One region of the Streptomyces sp. NPDC002838 genome, then DNA from elsewhere that is predicted to be linked to it. Evidence: riboswitches for the same ligand, from Rfam matches in the RefSeq annotation. Region 1 holds a riboswitch; the other holds the start of a gene.

Region 1 (7,402 bases):
CGAAGCCGCCCCCGGCCGCATCGTCCTGCTCACCACCAGCCACCGCGTCGCGCCCGGCCTGCTGTCCTGGCCCGCCTGGCAGGCCCTGCACGCCGCCGACCGCGTGCTGTGCGCGGACGGCGCGCACCCGCAGCTGCCGTATCTGCGTGAGGCGGGGACAGCCGTCGAGGAGGCGTCGCCGACGGCCGAGGAGCTGGTCGACGTGTGCGCCGGCGGCAGGACCGTGGTCGTCGTGGCGACCGGCGAGGGCGAGCCGGCCCTCACGGACGGCCTGGCACGCCTCGCGGGCTCCGGCCGCGTCCACATGCCGGAGCTGGAGCTGCTCCCCGCCTCCTACGACCTGCCGGGTGCCCGTCTCCTCGACCTCGTCCAGGTCATGGACCGCATCCGAGCCGAGTGCCCCTGGTCCTCCCAGCAGACCCACAAGGGCCTGGCGAAGTACGGCATCGAGGAGGCGTACGAACTCGTCGAGGCGATCGAGGAGGGGGACCGCGACGAGCTGCGCGAGGAGCTCGGCGACGTCCTACTCCAGGTCGTCTTCCACGCCCGTATCGCCGAGGAGGACCCCGACACTCCTTTCTCCATCGACGACGTGGCCGGCGGCATCGTCACCAAGCTGATCCACCGCCACCCGCATGTCTTCGGCGACGAGACGGCGACCACCCCCGAGGAGGTCAAGGAGCACTGGCTGCGCACCAAGGCGGTGGAAAAGCAGCGCACCTCGGTCACGGACGGCGTCCCCCTCGGCCAGCCGGGCCTCGCGCTGGCGGCGAAGCTGGCGTCGCGGGTGCGGACGGCGGGACTGGAAGTGCCACTGCCGGCGGGGGAGGGCATCGGATACGAGTTGCTGGCTCTGGCGGTCCGGGCGGAGGCGGCCGGCCTGGACCCGGAGGCGGCGTTGCGCAGCGCCGCGCGGGCCTACCGCGACGCCGTGCGGGCAGCTGAAGGGCTCGAGGAGTGACCGACCAGCCCGCCCCCACCCCGATCCCCACCGCCCCCGACCTCTTCACCTGGGAGTTCGCCACCAACCCGTACCCGGCATACGCCTGGCTCCGCGAGCACGCCCCCGTCCACCGGACGAAGCTGCCCAGCGGTGTGGAGGCCTGGCTGGTCACCCGTTACGCCGACGCCAAGCAGGCCCTGGCCGACCCGCGGCTCTCCAAGAACCCGGCGCATCATGACGAGCCCGCGCACGCCAAGGGCAAGACCGGCATCCCCGGTGAGCGCAAGGCCGAGTTGATGACCCATCTGCTCAACATCGACCCGCCGGACCACACCCGGCTCCGTCGGCTCGTCAGCAAGGCCTTCACGCCCCGTCGGGTCGCCGAGTTCGCACCCCGCGTGCAGGAGTTGACGGACCATCTCATCGACCAGTTCGTGGAGAAGGGGAGCGCCGACCTCATCCACGAGTTCGCCTTCCCCCTCCCCATCTACGCCATCTGCGACCTGCTCGGTGTCCCGCGCGAGGACCAGGACGACTTCCGGGACTGGGCGGGGATGATGATCCGGCACGGCGGAGGCCCGCGCGGAGGCGTCGCGCGGTCGGTGAAGAAGATGCGCGGCTATCTCGCCGACCTCATCCACCGCAAGCGCGAAGCCCTCCCGGAGACCGCCACCCCCGGCGAGGACCTCATCTCCGGCCTCATCCGCGCCTCCGACCACGGCGAGCACCTCACCGAGAACGAGGCCGCCGCCATGGCCTTCATCCTCCTGTTCGCCGGGTTCGAGACCACCGTCAATCTGATCGGCAACGGCACCTACGCCCTCCTCACCCACCCCGACCAGCGCGCCCGCCTCCAGACGTCTCTGGCGGCCGGCGAACGCGCCCTCCTGGAGACCGGCGTCGAGGAACTCCTGCGCTACGACGGCCCCGTGGAGCTCGCCACCTGGCGGTTCGCCACCCGGCCGCTCAGCATCGGCGGGCAGGACATCGCCTCCGGCGACCCCGTCCTCGTCGTCCTGGCCGCCGCGGACCGGGATCCGGAGCGGTTCGCCGACCCCGACGTTCTCGACCTCTCCCGCCGCGACAACCAGCACCTCGGATACGGCCACGGCATCCACTACTGCCTCGGCGCCCCCCTCGCCCGTCTGGAGGGCCAGACCGCTCTCGCCACACTGCTCACCCGACTGCCGGACCTGCGACTCGCGGTGGATTCAGCCGATTTGCGCTGGAGAGGAGGCCTCATCATGCGTGGGCTGCGCACGTTGCCGGTCGATTTCACGCCCCGTGGTCGACTGCTCTCACCTGCGTAAAGGTGACACGCCCTCAAGTCTGTGATCTTCACGTGATCTGCGCGGCATTAACTTGTGACAAGTGATCGACTGCCTATACGTTCACGGATCAGCGCGGCACCCGAGCCCCACCCGCCGCACCGGTCACAGCTGTCTCGCGAAAGGTATCCGCATGCTCTCCGGGAACGGTCGTCACCGTCGCCCCCGCCAGGCTCCGGCACTCCTCGTCGCGGCCGGGGTGACCGGCTCCGCCATCGCGATCCCGCTCCTCGGCGCCACCGGCGCGAGCGCGGCCAGCGGCACGACGTGGGACCAGGTCGCGGACTGCAAGACCGGCGGGTCTTGGAGTGAGAACAACGGCGACGGGAAGTACGGCGGCCTCGAGATCACCCAGGAGGACTGGGATCAGTACGGCGGCCTCGACTACGCCTCGCGCGCCGACCAGGCCAGCCGCTCCCAGCAGATAGCCGTCGCCGAGAAGATCCTCGCGGACAAGGGTGTGGGCTACTGGTCCACCTGCGGCCTGCTCAACGGACTCGACAAGGACTCCGGCTCGGCCGACGTCGACACGGGCGTGGCGGGCGACGCGGGTGCGTCGGGCTCGACGGGACTGTCCAACTCGACCGGCTCATCCGGATCGACCGACTCATCCGACTCGTCCGGATTGTTCGGCTCGGATTCGTCGGCGGACTCGTCCGCGGACGCCTCCTCCCCTTCGCCGTCCACGTCACCCACTCCGTCCGACACTCCCCCTGACATCCCGTCGGATCCGTCGAAGGCGACGGACAACTCGGCCAAGTCGGACACATCCCCCGATTCCAACTCCTCCGCCTCACGGGAATCCGGCAGCCCCTCCACAGGCCAGACGAATGAGGGCGACTCGGGCAACTCCTGGCAAGAGGGCGGCTTTTCGGGCCTGGTCGACACGGGGGCACTCAGTGGCGGCCGACACCGCGGCGGCAGTGCCGACGAGAGCCCCGCCGACACCGGCGCCACCGGCAACTCCACCGGCCGCCACGCCGCCCGCGGCGACTCGTACACCGTCCGCCCCGGAGACACTCTCGCGTCCATCGCCGACTCCCTTGGCCTCCAAGGCGGGTGGCGTGCGCTCTACGACGAGAACAAAGAGGCGATCGGTGTTGATCCCAGTCATATCGTCCCCGGTCAGACCCTTGAAGTCGGTGCCGAATAAGGCGAAAGGTGACGGGAGTTCGCGTCACATTTCGCCACCGAATGTCCGGTTTGATGAAAGTGTGGGATGAGTCTCAGAAGCCCTGATCGTCTTTGAAATTCGGCGGATCGCGTGTCTACGGTCAGGACCGCTCGCCACCGTGAGCCCCGGCTGCCGCAACGCCGAATCCTGCCAGCGGCCGCATGGGAACAGTCGTCGCGTCAAGCGCCGTAGGCAGGAGCGGGGGACCCAAGGTAAGCGCCGGGTCCGGCAGTTGAGGCCCTTCGGGGGCTCGCGGCCGGCACCGGCTTGGGGTTAAGCCGTGCCGCGCACACCATGTGCGTGACACGACCGGGCAACTCAACCGGCCCGAACCCGACAGCTCACCTCGTAGGCGTCGGTGAGGGGATCCATCCATGCTGTTTTCCGGCAAGGGCAAGCACCGTCGTCCGTCCAAGGCCACTCGGGCCATCGCCATCGCCGGTGTCACCGGCGCGGCCGTCGCCGCCCCGCTGATGGTGGCCGGCAACGCCTCCGCCGCCACCGCCTCCGAGTGGGACACCGTCGCCCAGTGCGAGTCCGGCGGCAACTGGTCCATCAACACCGGCAACGGCTACTACGGCGGTCTGCAGTTCTCCGCCTCCACCTGGGCCGGGTACGGCGGCACGCAGTACGCCTCCACCGCCGACCAGGCCACCAAGGCCCAGCAGATCGAGATCGCCGAGAAGGTCCTCGCGGGCCAGGGCAAGGGTGCCTGGCCGGTCTGCGGCAAGGGCCTGTCGAGCGCCGGCTACAGCGGCGGCAGCGCCTCGTCCGACAGCGGTTCCTCCTCGAACAGCGGCTCCTCGGAGACCAGCACCCGTTCGTCCGAGCAGCCGGCCTCGCGTTCCGCCGAGCGTCCGGCCGCCAAGAAGACCGTCACCACCCCGACCGGCAAGAAGGTCAAGAAGGGCGACGGCGAGTACAAGGTCGTCACGGGCGACACCCTCAGCTCCATCGCCGAGGCGCACGACGTCAAGGGCGGCTGGGAGAAGCTGTTCGAGCTGAACAAGGACATCGTCGAGGAAGCCGACCTCATCTACCCGGGTCAGCAGCTCCACCTGAAGTGACAGCGGGCAGGTAGCTGAACCACAGCGCCCTCATATACGTGAGCTCCATTGTGGAGGCCGCGTGAGGGCCGCCCCCCGTCCCCACGGGCCCCCCGCCCCGGTGCGTCTTCCCCCGTACGCACCGGGGCGGGGTTTTTCATGCCTGCCTCTCGGCGTGCCCTCTTTTGGCGTGCCCTTCGTACCCACTCTTTGTTCCGTTCGGAAACAATTTACTCTCGGTTCTGCCCAACGGGTGGGTGACCGGCTGGCCGATGCCCCGGAGCCGGTTAGGCTCGTCTCGCAGAACCCACCGCGGTCCTGCTGACCCGCGTCACATTGAAGAAGGAGATGCTCGTGCCGTCCATCGACGTCGTCGTAGCCCGGGAAATCCTGGACTCCCGAGGCAATCCCACGGTCGAGGTCGAGGTCGGCCTCGACGACGGCAGCACGGGTCGTGCCGCCGTCCCGTCCGGCGCCTCCACCGGTGCCTTCGAGGCCATCGAGCTCCGCGACGGCGACCCGAACCGCTACCAGGGCAAGGGTGTCGAGAAGGCCGTCCTGGCCGTCATCGAGCAGATCGGCCCGGAGCTGGTCGGCTACGACGCCACCGAGCAGCGCCTGATCGACCAGGCGATGTTCGACCTGGACGCCACCGACAACAAGGGCTCCCTCGGCGCCAACGCCATCCTCGGCGTCTCGCTCGCCGTCGCCCACGCCGCCTCCGAGGCAAGCGACCTGCCGCTGTTCCGCTACCTGGGCGGCCCGAACGCGCACCTGCTGCCCGTTCCGATGATGAACATCCTGAACGGCGGCTCGCACGCCGACTCCAACGTGGACATCCAGGAGTTCATGATCGCCCCGATCGGTGCGGAGACCTTCTCCGAGGCGCTGCGCTGGGGCACCGAGGTCTACCACACCCTCAAGAAGGTCCTGAAGAGCAAGGGCCTGGCCACCGGCCTCGGCGACGAGGGCGGCTTCGCCCCGAACCTCGGCTCCAACCGCGAGGCCCTCGACCTCATCCTCGAGGCGATCAAGGAGGCCGGCTACACCCCCGGCGAGCAGATCGCCCTCGCGCTCGACGTCGCCGCGTCCGAGTTCTACAAGGACGGCTCCTACCGCTTCGAGGGCAAGGAGCGCACGGCCGCCGAGATGACCGAGTACTACGCCGAGCTCGTCGAGGCCTACCCGCTCGTCTCCATCGAGGACCCGCTGTTCGAGGACGACTGGGAGGGCTGGAAGACCATCACCGACAAGCTCGGTGACAAGGTCCAGCTCGTCGGCGACGACCTGTTCGTCACCAACCCCGAGCGCCTGGCCCGCGGCATCGAGGACGGCGCCGCCAACGCCTTGCTGGTCAAGGTCAACCAGATCGGCTCGCTGACCGAGACCCTGGACGCCGTCGAGATGGCCCAGCGCAACGGCTTCAAGTGCATGATGTCCCACCGCTCCGGCGAGACCGAGGACGTCACCATCGCCGACCTCGCCGTCGCCACCAACTGCGGCCAGATCAAGACCGGCGCCCCGGCCCGCTCCGAGCGCGTCGCCAAGTACAACCAGCTGCTGCGCATCGAGGAGATCCTCGACGACGCGGCGGTGTACGCGGGCCGCTCGGCCTTCCCGCGGTTTCGCTCTGCGAACCATTAAGCACAGCAAGGGCTGACCCTTACGGGGTTAAGCCTTAGCCAGTCGTACGTACGTCCCCGTACCCGGTCCCGTACCGTGTCCGGGGACGTACGCACGTATGAAGGTGAACGGAGGCGGGGCATGGCCGTGAAGGAGCGGGACCGTTTCTCCACCGCGACCAGGATCCGGCTGCTCGGCGAGCAGACCGCGGCCCGCGTCTACCGCTCGCAGACCAAGCGGCAGGCCCGCCGCTCCCGGCTCACCGGCCGGGCGGCGCTGCTCGCCCTGGTGCTGTGCACGCTGATCGTGGCCATGGCCTATCCCATAAGGCAGTACGTCTCCCAGCGCGCCGAGATCTCCGATCTGCAGCGGGAGAAGGAAGAGGCCGCCGAGCGGGTCGAACGGCTGCGGGACCTCAAGGCACGCTGGCAGGACGACGCGTACGCCGAGCAGCGGATCCGGCAGCGGCTGCACTATGTGATGCCGGGGGAGACGGGGTACATCGTCATCGACCCGGACGCGGCCAAGCAGTCGCGCGCCGACCTGGGGGCGGCCGACCGCCCCTGGTACTCGAACGTCTGGGACGCGGTCGACAAGTCCGACGCCGCCGACCAGTGAACGGATGACAGAAAGACACGAATGGAAACCCCCCCGCCGCCCACCCCGCGCACCGAGCCCACCGACGCGGACGTCGAGGCCTTCAAGCAGCAGCTCGGGCGTCCGCCGCGCGGCCTGCGCGCCATCGCGCACCGTTGCCCGTGCGGGCAGCCCGACGTCGTCGAGACGGCCCCGCGCCTGCCCGACGGCACGCCCTTCCCGACGCTGTACTACCTGACGTGCCCGAAGGCCTCCTCGGCGATCGGCACGCTGGAGGCGAACGGCGTGATGAAGGAGATGACGGCCCGGCTGGAGACCGACCCCGTGCTCGCCGCCGCCTACCGCGCCGCGCACGAGGACTACATCCGGCGCCGCGACGAGATCGAGGAGCTCAAGGGCTTCCCGAGCGCGGGCGGCATGCCGGACCGGGTGAAGTGCCTACACGTCCTGGTCGCCCACTCCCTGGCGGCCGGCCCCGGGGTCAACCCCCTGGGCGACGAGGCGCTGGAGATGCTGCCGGAGTGGTGGCGCAAGGGGACGTGCGTGACGCCGGTCCAGGAAACGCCCGTTCAGGGGGAGGCCCAGTGACCCGAGTCGCCGCCGTCGACTGCGGTACGAACTCCATCCGTCTCCTCGTCGCCGACGCGCAGCCCGCGACCGGTGAACTGGTCGACCTGGACCGCCGTATGAT
Region 2 (7,402 bases), on a different contig from region 1:
GCGCGGGCGCAGGAGTGGGTGGACGAGGCGCTGGCCCGGGAACTGGGGCTGGGGCGAGAGGCGTTGACGAAGGGACCGGTGAGCTCCCTGCCCGCGGTCGGTCCAGCCACTACACCGCGCTGACCCTGGCCGTCACCGGGTCCTCCCCGGCAAAAGGGGCCGGCTCGAGACAAGTTCTCGGTGCGGAGGTCGCTCTCGGCCGCATCCTGCTCGCGTACGACCATCAGCAGCGCGTTCGCCGTCCTGGTCTCCGCATCCAGCGCCGCAAGGGCGGTGCCGCCCCACCCTCGGAACCCGGATGCCCGGCCGGTGCCGTCCGGGCATCCGAAGCCCCTCAAGCCACCGAAGCTATCCGCGTCTTGATGTCGTGCGGCGACAGCGTGCCCTTGGCCGTCACATGGTCCCCCGACGACTCCCCGCGCAGCCGGCGGCCGATCCACGGCACCAGGTACTCGCGCGCCCAGTGGACGTCGTCCCGCCGCACCTCGAGCGTGCCGCGCTGCGGGAGCGGGGGCCAGGGCTGGTCCGGGTCGGCCGGGATCTCGAGGCCGAGGACCTGTCCGGCGCGCAGCGCCACGCGCGTGTGCCCCTCGGGCGAGAGGTGGAGCCGGTCGTCGTCCCAGGCCCGGCGGTCCTGCACGGTCTTCAGGGACCACAGGTCGAGGACCGGGCAGCCGTACCGGTCGGCGACGGCCCGCACATGCCCGTTGTAGGTGGCGATCTTGCCGCGCAGGTGCCTGAGCACGGGAACGCCACGAGTGTCGAAGCCGGTCGTCACCAGCACCGTGCCCGCGACGGCCGTGAGCCGGACGATCGCCCGCTCGAAGCGCTCGGCGACCTCGTCGGGGTCGGTGCCGGGCCGGAGTATGTCGTTGCCCCCGGCGCAGAACGACACCAGGTCCGGCGCCAGTTCGATCGCCTGCGGGACCTGTTCCGCCACGATCTGGTCGAGCAGCCTGCCGCGCACGGCGAGGTTCGTGTACTTGAAGTCGCCCTCGGGCCGCCGGTCCGCGAGCAGTACCGCGAACCGGTCGGCCCAGCCGACGAGCGCCCCGTCGGGTCCGGGGTCGCCGACGCCCTCGGTGAAGCTGTCCCCCACCGCCACGTACGACCCGATCACTGAACTGTTGTCATTCTTCGAATCGTCTGCCACGTCGGATCATGATTCCCCTTCGGATGTGAGCTACGCGACCGTAGGAAAGGGTTGACGGGCGGTGAGATAAGCCACTCTTCAAGGATTGGTCAAGCCCGGAATAGGCCGCTGATCAGCGGTGTTGGGGCATCCATCGCCACACCCGGAAGCCCCTGATCCGGAAGTGACTCCACACCGTCCGGAAGGCGAAGTGCCCTTCCGTGTACGGCTCCGGGTCGGTGTAGTCGAAGACGAGCCGCCCGTTGTTCCACCACTGGACCGTCGAGCCGTCGGAGACGATACGGACGCGGTGGGGCCGGTTGGCCACGAGCAGCGGCTCGGTGTAGTCGTGGACCAGCGGGCGGACGCCCGCCTCGCCGACGTATCGGCGCAGCCGGGTGGTGGTGTTGTAGTTGGCGCCGTATCCGGAGTAGTACGTCTTCAGGTGGTCGTACTCCGCCAGCGCCCCGCTCCTCGGTGTGGCGAAGAGGTCGTCCGGGGAGCGGACGTCGACCGCGTTCCAGAAGTTGTTGAGGTCCGAGACGCGGTCGTTGACGCCGCCCTCCGACACCGGCGTGGCGGTGTACTCCAGGATGTACGGCCCTTCGAGTCTCTTCTTGAACCAGACCGTCGCTCCACTCGGCACGTCGATCTCCAGCACGCCCCGGGACGCGGCGACGGTGCCACCGCCCTGGAGTTCGACGGCCCACCGGTCGAGTCCGTGCCGGAAGTCGTCGCGGGCGATGAGCCGGCCGCGTCGGTGGCCGGGCGTCGCGGTCGCCGGCGTGGGGGCGAGGGCCGCGAGGGCGGCACCGGCCGTCAAGGCTCCGAAAGCTCTGCGTGTGGTCGTCACGGGAACCTCCATAGGTCGCAGAAGGTAGCAGAAAGCGCTTGCAGTGCTACGGAGTTCACTTTGTTCCCTCCATCCCCTCCCTGTCGACACCCCAGACACCCCAGACACCCTGACACCGCGACACACCGAAGGCCGGACCCGGGGATCGGGGTCCGGCCTTCGGCGGCGTGTCAGGCAGGCGGTCGGGTGGGGCGTCAGCCGACGGAGACGCCCTTGGAGCGCAGGTAGGCGACCGGGTCCACGTCCGAGCCGTAGCCCGGGCCGGTGCGGATCTCGAAGTGCAGGTGCGGGCCGGTCACGTTGCCGGTCGCGCCCGAGAGGCCGATCTGCTGGCCCGCGGTCACGGACTGACCGTTCGAGACGGAGATCGAGGACATGTGGGCGTACTGGGCGTAGTGGCCGTCGGCGAGCCTGATGACGACCTGGTTGCCGTACGCACCGCCCCAGCCGGCGGAGACGACCGTGCCCGCGCCCACGGCCTTGAGCGAGGTGCCGGTCGGGGCCGCGAAGTCGACGCCGGTGTGGTACCCGCTGGACCACATGCTGCCCGCCACGCGGTAGGCGGTGCTCACGGCGCCGGACACGGGCGTGCTGAAGCCGCTGGAGGTGCCGGTGGCCTCGGAGCTCTGCTCGGCGGCCGTCGAGTTCGACTTCGCCGAGGAGGACGACTTCGGCGCCGCGGACGAATCCGACGAACCAGACGCCTTGGAGGAAGAGGACGGGGCGGACGGCGCCTTGGTGGTGCCAGTCGTCGCCTTCTTGCCGAGCGTGAGCTTCAGGCCGGGGTGGATCAGCGACGGGTCGTCGCCGACGACTTCACGGTTGTCGGCGTAGAGCTTCTTCCAGCCACCGCTGACGTTCTGCTCATCGGCGATCTTGGCGAGATAGTCGCCGGCCTTCACCGAATAGGTCTTCACGCCTTCGGCCTTAGCGGCCTGCTTCTTTTCAGCCACCACCTTTTCGGCCTTCCGAGTGGCCGGAACGGACGACTGAACGGCCTTTTCCGAAACGGACTGACCGGTCGCGGCATGGGCGCCGGTGGCCCCCAGAAGCGGGAGGGCGAGCGCGGCGCCGCCGGTTCCGGCGACGGCGATGGAGCGGGTGAAACGCTGGGACTTGGGACGGCGGTGCTTACCCTTCGCGGGCATGGCGAATTCCTCTCCGGCGCCTACGAGGTGAGCTGTCGGGTGCGGACTGGAGATGCCCGGCCGCGCCGAAGCGCGGCTTTACCCCTAGCCTGTTCCGGAGACCGGAGCAGGCGGTTGTGCCTGTGGGTCCCCCGCTCCTGCCGTGTACGGGTGATTGTGTGCGGGCTCCGGGCGGCGGCAGGATTGGGCGTCCGTCCGGATCGGTGGTGAACGTAAGCGACCCAGACGCACAGGGACAAGTAGAGGTTGCCTGTGAATGCGTCCGAGTTGATCCGTTACGAGAATTCCCCGTCACCCTGCGTGAATTTCCGAACCTCTCTTTTGGTCAAACGCCCTTGAAAACCACGTAAATTACGTGAACATGACGGGCGACGCTCGGTCACGAATATGACACTCCTCACGTGACCCTCTCAGCTCCCTTAATTCCAGAAGGAGTTGGAATGAAGGACGCTAATTCGGGCAGAAGCCTCAGATGCGACGCAGCCGGAGAACCGTCGCATCAAGGTCACCCCGCAGCCCCGTCCGCATCCCGTGGTGCAGCAGCACCGCACCCCGGTGAACTTCGCCCGTTTCGCGGCATTCATACGACGCTGTCGGGTCGAGGCCGCGCAGCCGCACCGCCGGAACGGGCTCGCCGTAACGCTGCGCCTGGAGCCAGGCGAGGACGACCGTCTCGTCGCCGAGCACGTACTGCACCGCGCTCAGCCCGCCCTCCGGAGGCCGCAGCCGGTAGAGGTCGCCGCGCTGCACGAGGGGCCGGATCTCCTTGTAGAGACCCACCCAGTCGCGGGCTTCGGCGAGTTCCTCCTCGGTCCACCGGGCGAGGTCGCCGCCGACCCCGAGCACCCCGGCCATGGCACTGACGAACCGGAAGCGCAGCGAGCTGACCCGGCCGTTGAGCATGGCGTTAGGGCTGTCGGTGACCCAGGCCGCCATGACCCGGGCCGGGTGGATCTGACTGAAGCCATGCTGGATGGTGAGCCGGTCGAGCGGGTCGGTGTTGTCGGAGGTCCACACCTGGTCCGTACGGCTCATGACACCGAGGTCGATCCGGCCGCCGCCGCCCGAGCAGGACTCGAAGGCGACGCCCGGGTGGGCGGCCCGCAGCCGGTCCAGGAGGCCGTACAGGGCGTGCACGTGGTCGACCCACAGGCGCTGCGGGTAGGGCTCGCCGGGCCAGCCCGCGTCGGTGAAGCAGCGGTTGAAGTCCCACTTCACGTAGTCGATCGGGGCGCTGGAGAGGAGCTCGTCGAGCTGCTCCCAGAGGTACTCCTGAACGTCCTCGCGCGCGAGGTTCAGTACGAGCTGATTGCGGAACTCCGTCCGCTTTCGTCCCGATTGGTGCTGCACCCAGTCCGGATGGGCCCGGTACAGGTCGCTGTCCGGGTTGACCATCTCCGGCTCGACCCAGATACCGAACCGCATGCCGAGCCCGTGCACGTAGTCGCCGAGGGGCTTGAGGCCGCGGGGGAAGCGGTCCGGGTTGGGCGTCCAGTCACCGAGTCCGGCGCGGTCGCTGGTACGCGCCCCGAACCAGCCGTCGTCGACCACGAACAGCTCGACGCCCATCGCCGCGGCCCGCCGCGCCAGCACCCGCTGCTGTTCCTCGGAGATGTCGAACTCCGTGGCCTCCCAGGAGTTGAACAGGACCGGCCGGTCCCGGTCCGCGTCGGGGATGACGTGCGCGCGCTGGTAGGCGTGCCAGGCCCGGCTCGCCCCGCCGAGGCCGCCGTCGCTCCACAGGCCGGCGAAGACGGGCGTGGTGAAGGACTCCCCCGCCTCCAGACGGAGCAGACCGGAGTCGTCGTACCCGGTCCCGCCGGTGATCTGCACGCGCGCGTCCGGGAGTTGGGCCACGGCGATGCGCCAGGAGCCGGACCAGCCGAGGGCACAGCCGTAGACCTCACCGCGTTCCTCGGTCGCGTCCGTGTCGAGCGCGACCCAGGGCAGGTGCTGGTGCCCGGTGTGGCCTCGCCGGCTGCCGATGACCTTCTCGCCGTAGGTGAGAGGGGAGCGCACGAGCCGGGACTCCGCGGCCCAGCGGCCGTGCAACTGGGACAGCCGCCAGCCGTCGCGGTCGGGCAGGGTCCAGGTGGCGGAGTCGGCGCGCAGGAGTTCCACCGCGGGTCCCTCGTTGTCCAGGGTCACCCAACGCTCGACGACGTCCTCCCGCATGCGGTAGTGCAGCGTGATCGCCAGCCCGCCGTCACGGAACCGCAGCCGCAGCTCCTCGCCCTCGGTGCCGTACGCCTCGAAACGCCACTCGGTGCCGCGCCCCTCCTCGGCGCGCACCGACAGGGCGGGACGCACGAAGCGGGGGCCGCCCTCGACCGGGTACTCCTCGCGTCCGTCGAGAGGGGACTCGAAGGCCCAGTAGTCCGGCAGCGGCCGTACGGCGAGCGCCTCGGCGTCGGCGAGGGCGATCCGTGGCCCCCAGTGCAGGTGGAGCAGCTCGTCGCCGTCGGTGAGATGGACGGCGTAACTGCTGGCCGGCCCGGACAGAATCCACGTACGGCCGTTCTCGGCGATCTCCAGCATCCAGTCCCTCACAGATACGAACAGACACGAACAGGTGCGCTCAAGCGTCAACATCATCAAGGGCCGTGAGCCCGCGGTGCAACGCCTGTGGACAACTCATTGCCCCAGGAATCCATGTCGTATGGTCGAGTGCGTGCCCGCCGCCGAGCCGCGCAGGCGGGATCGAAGGGGAGGAGCTCTCGTGACGCAGCAGGTCCCGTCGACCGAGCCCGAGCTGACCGGAGTGCGCAACTTCCGGGACGTGGGCGGGCTGCCGACCGTGGACGGACGGCGGGTGCGGCACGGAGTGCTGTTCCGCAGCGGCCATCTCGCACACGCGACCGAGGAGGACGCCGCCTTCCTCGCCTCCCTGGACCTGCACACGATCTTCGACTTCCGCAACGCGGCGGACCAGAAGCTGGAGGGGCCCGACGTCGAGCTGCCGGGCGTGCGCAATGTGAACCTGCCGCTGACCGACCCCGCGGACGGCGCCGAGTTCTGGAAGATGGTCCGCGACGGCGACCTCGACCAGCTGCGGGCGATCCTGTCGGACGGCAAGGCCGCGAACCGGATGATCACCGCGTACCGCGCGATCATCAAGGAGCGCACCGCCGAGCACACGCAGGTGCTGCGCTCGCTCGCCGAGGACAGCGTCCCGGCGCTGATGCACTGTGCGGCGGGCAAGGACCGCGCGGGTCTGTCGATAGCCGTGACGCTGCTCACCCTGGGCGTCGAGCGCGAGGCGATCCTCGCCGACTACCTGGAGTCGAACGCCAAGCACCGCCGCTACAAGGTGCACCGCAGCGGCAACTCCGCCTCGGCCTACTCCCCCGAGGTCATGGAGCTGCTCAGCCCCCTGTTCGAGGCGCGCGCCGAGTATCTGGCGGCGGCCTTCGAGACCATCGAGGAAATCTGGGGCGGCGTCGAGACCTACCTGGAGAAGGGCCTCGGGGTCTCCCCGGAGCTCCGGGAGCGCCTGCGGGAGCGGCTGCTCGACTGAGCGCTCACCGTTTCACTCCGACCTCGAACAGCAGGTAGATGAAGGCCGCGAAGAGGTGCCCCACCGCGATGTAGATGATGAGGCGCACCCACAGGGCGCGGGGGAACTTCTCCTCCATGTCTCTCATGGCGTCTCTCCAGGGATGGGGCCCAGGCACAGCGTGGCCGTGGGGCTCTGCAGCAGGGTGTGGACGAACAGGAGCTCGACGCCGTCGCGGTCTTCGGCGGCGATGCGGTGCGGGGTCAGCGAGTCGGAGTGCGCGCTGTCGCCCGGCGCGAGTCGGTGCGTGGTGTCCCGCCGAGGTGCCGGACGGGACGCGGAGGCAGTGCCTGCATGCCGCGTCCCCGTCGGCAACTGTCTCATCGGCTCCGAGACGGTCGTACCTTGAAGTTCTCTCCCGGGCGGCCCGGGAGACTCTCCCCTGGATCGCTCCGGGGAGTTTGACAGGTCATGCCTGTCCGACGACGACCCTTCCAGCCGCCGGAGCAAGTGCGGGGATTCGCTCGTAGTCGGGGACTTGATTGTCGCCCCCAACGACACACCGGGCGTATCAGGTGCGCTACGGAGCGTAGGACCGGGCTCCATGCCAGTCAGGCCGGGGCGGGCGACAGGCCGGCGGCGCGGGCGGCGGACTCCAGGGTGAGGGAGGCCCGGCGGCGCAGGGCACGGAGCTGGGGCGCGACGAGCGGGACCGCCTCCACCGAAGGCTCGGACTCGGGAGAGCTCATGCTCCCCATTCAGCCGGGGTCTTG

What was found. A riboswitch is a leader RNA that binds a small molecule or an ion and turns the genes downstream of it on or off. The one in region 1 is predicted to bind cyclic di-AMP.
Region 2: another riboswitch for cyclic di-AMP. It lies ahead of ABT063_RS29485 (M23 family metallopeptidase); the one in region 1 lies ahead of ABT063_RS29805 (transglycosylase family protein).

What each region holds. Positions count from the first base shown of each region.
Region 1 covers NZ_JBEOVF010000027.1:22,595-29,996, forward strand. Annotated here, with positions in the region: gene ABT063_RS29790 (nucleoside triphosphate pyrophosphohydrolase) at 1-961, shown strand, start outside; gene ABT063_RS29795 (cytochrome P450 family protein) at 958-2,253, shown strand; gene ABT063_RS29800 (transglycosylase family protein) at 2,405-3,424, shown strand; cyclic di-AMP (ydaO/yuaA leader) riboswitch at 3,620-3,815, shown strand; gene ABT063_RS29805 (transglycosylase family protein) at 3,820-4,512, shown strand; gene eno (phosphopyruvate hydratase) at 4,846-6,135, shown strand; gene ABT063_RS29815 (FtsB family cell division protein) at 6,256-6,732, shown strand; gene ABT063_RS29820 (DUF501 domain-containing protein) at 6,754-7,299, shown strand; gene ABT063_RS29825 (Ppx/GppA phosphatase family protein) at 7,296-7,402, shown strand, end outside.
Region 2 covers NZ_JBEOVF010000026.1:85,305-92,706, reverse strand. Annotated here, with positions in the region: gene ABT063_RS29500 (TetR/AcrR family transcriptional regulator) at 1-123, shown strand, start outside; gene ABT063_RS29495 (SGNH/GDSL hydrolase family protein) at 335-1,120, opposite strand; gene ABT063_RS29490 (DUF6250 domain-containing protein) at 1,266-1,985, opposite strand; gene ABT063_RS29485 (M23 family metallopeptidase) at 2,180-3,133, opposite strand; cyclic di-AMP (ydaO/yuaA leader) riboswitch at 3,138-3,296, opposite strand; gene ABT063_RS29480 (alpha-galactosidase) at 3,602-5,671, opposite strand; gene ABT063_RS29475 (tyrosine-protein phosphatase) at 5,853-6,650, shown strand; gene ABT063_RS29470 (DUF6126 family protein) at 6,655-6,777, opposite strand; partial or broken gene ABT063_RS52335 (XRE family transcriptional regulator) at 6,774-7,378, opposite strand.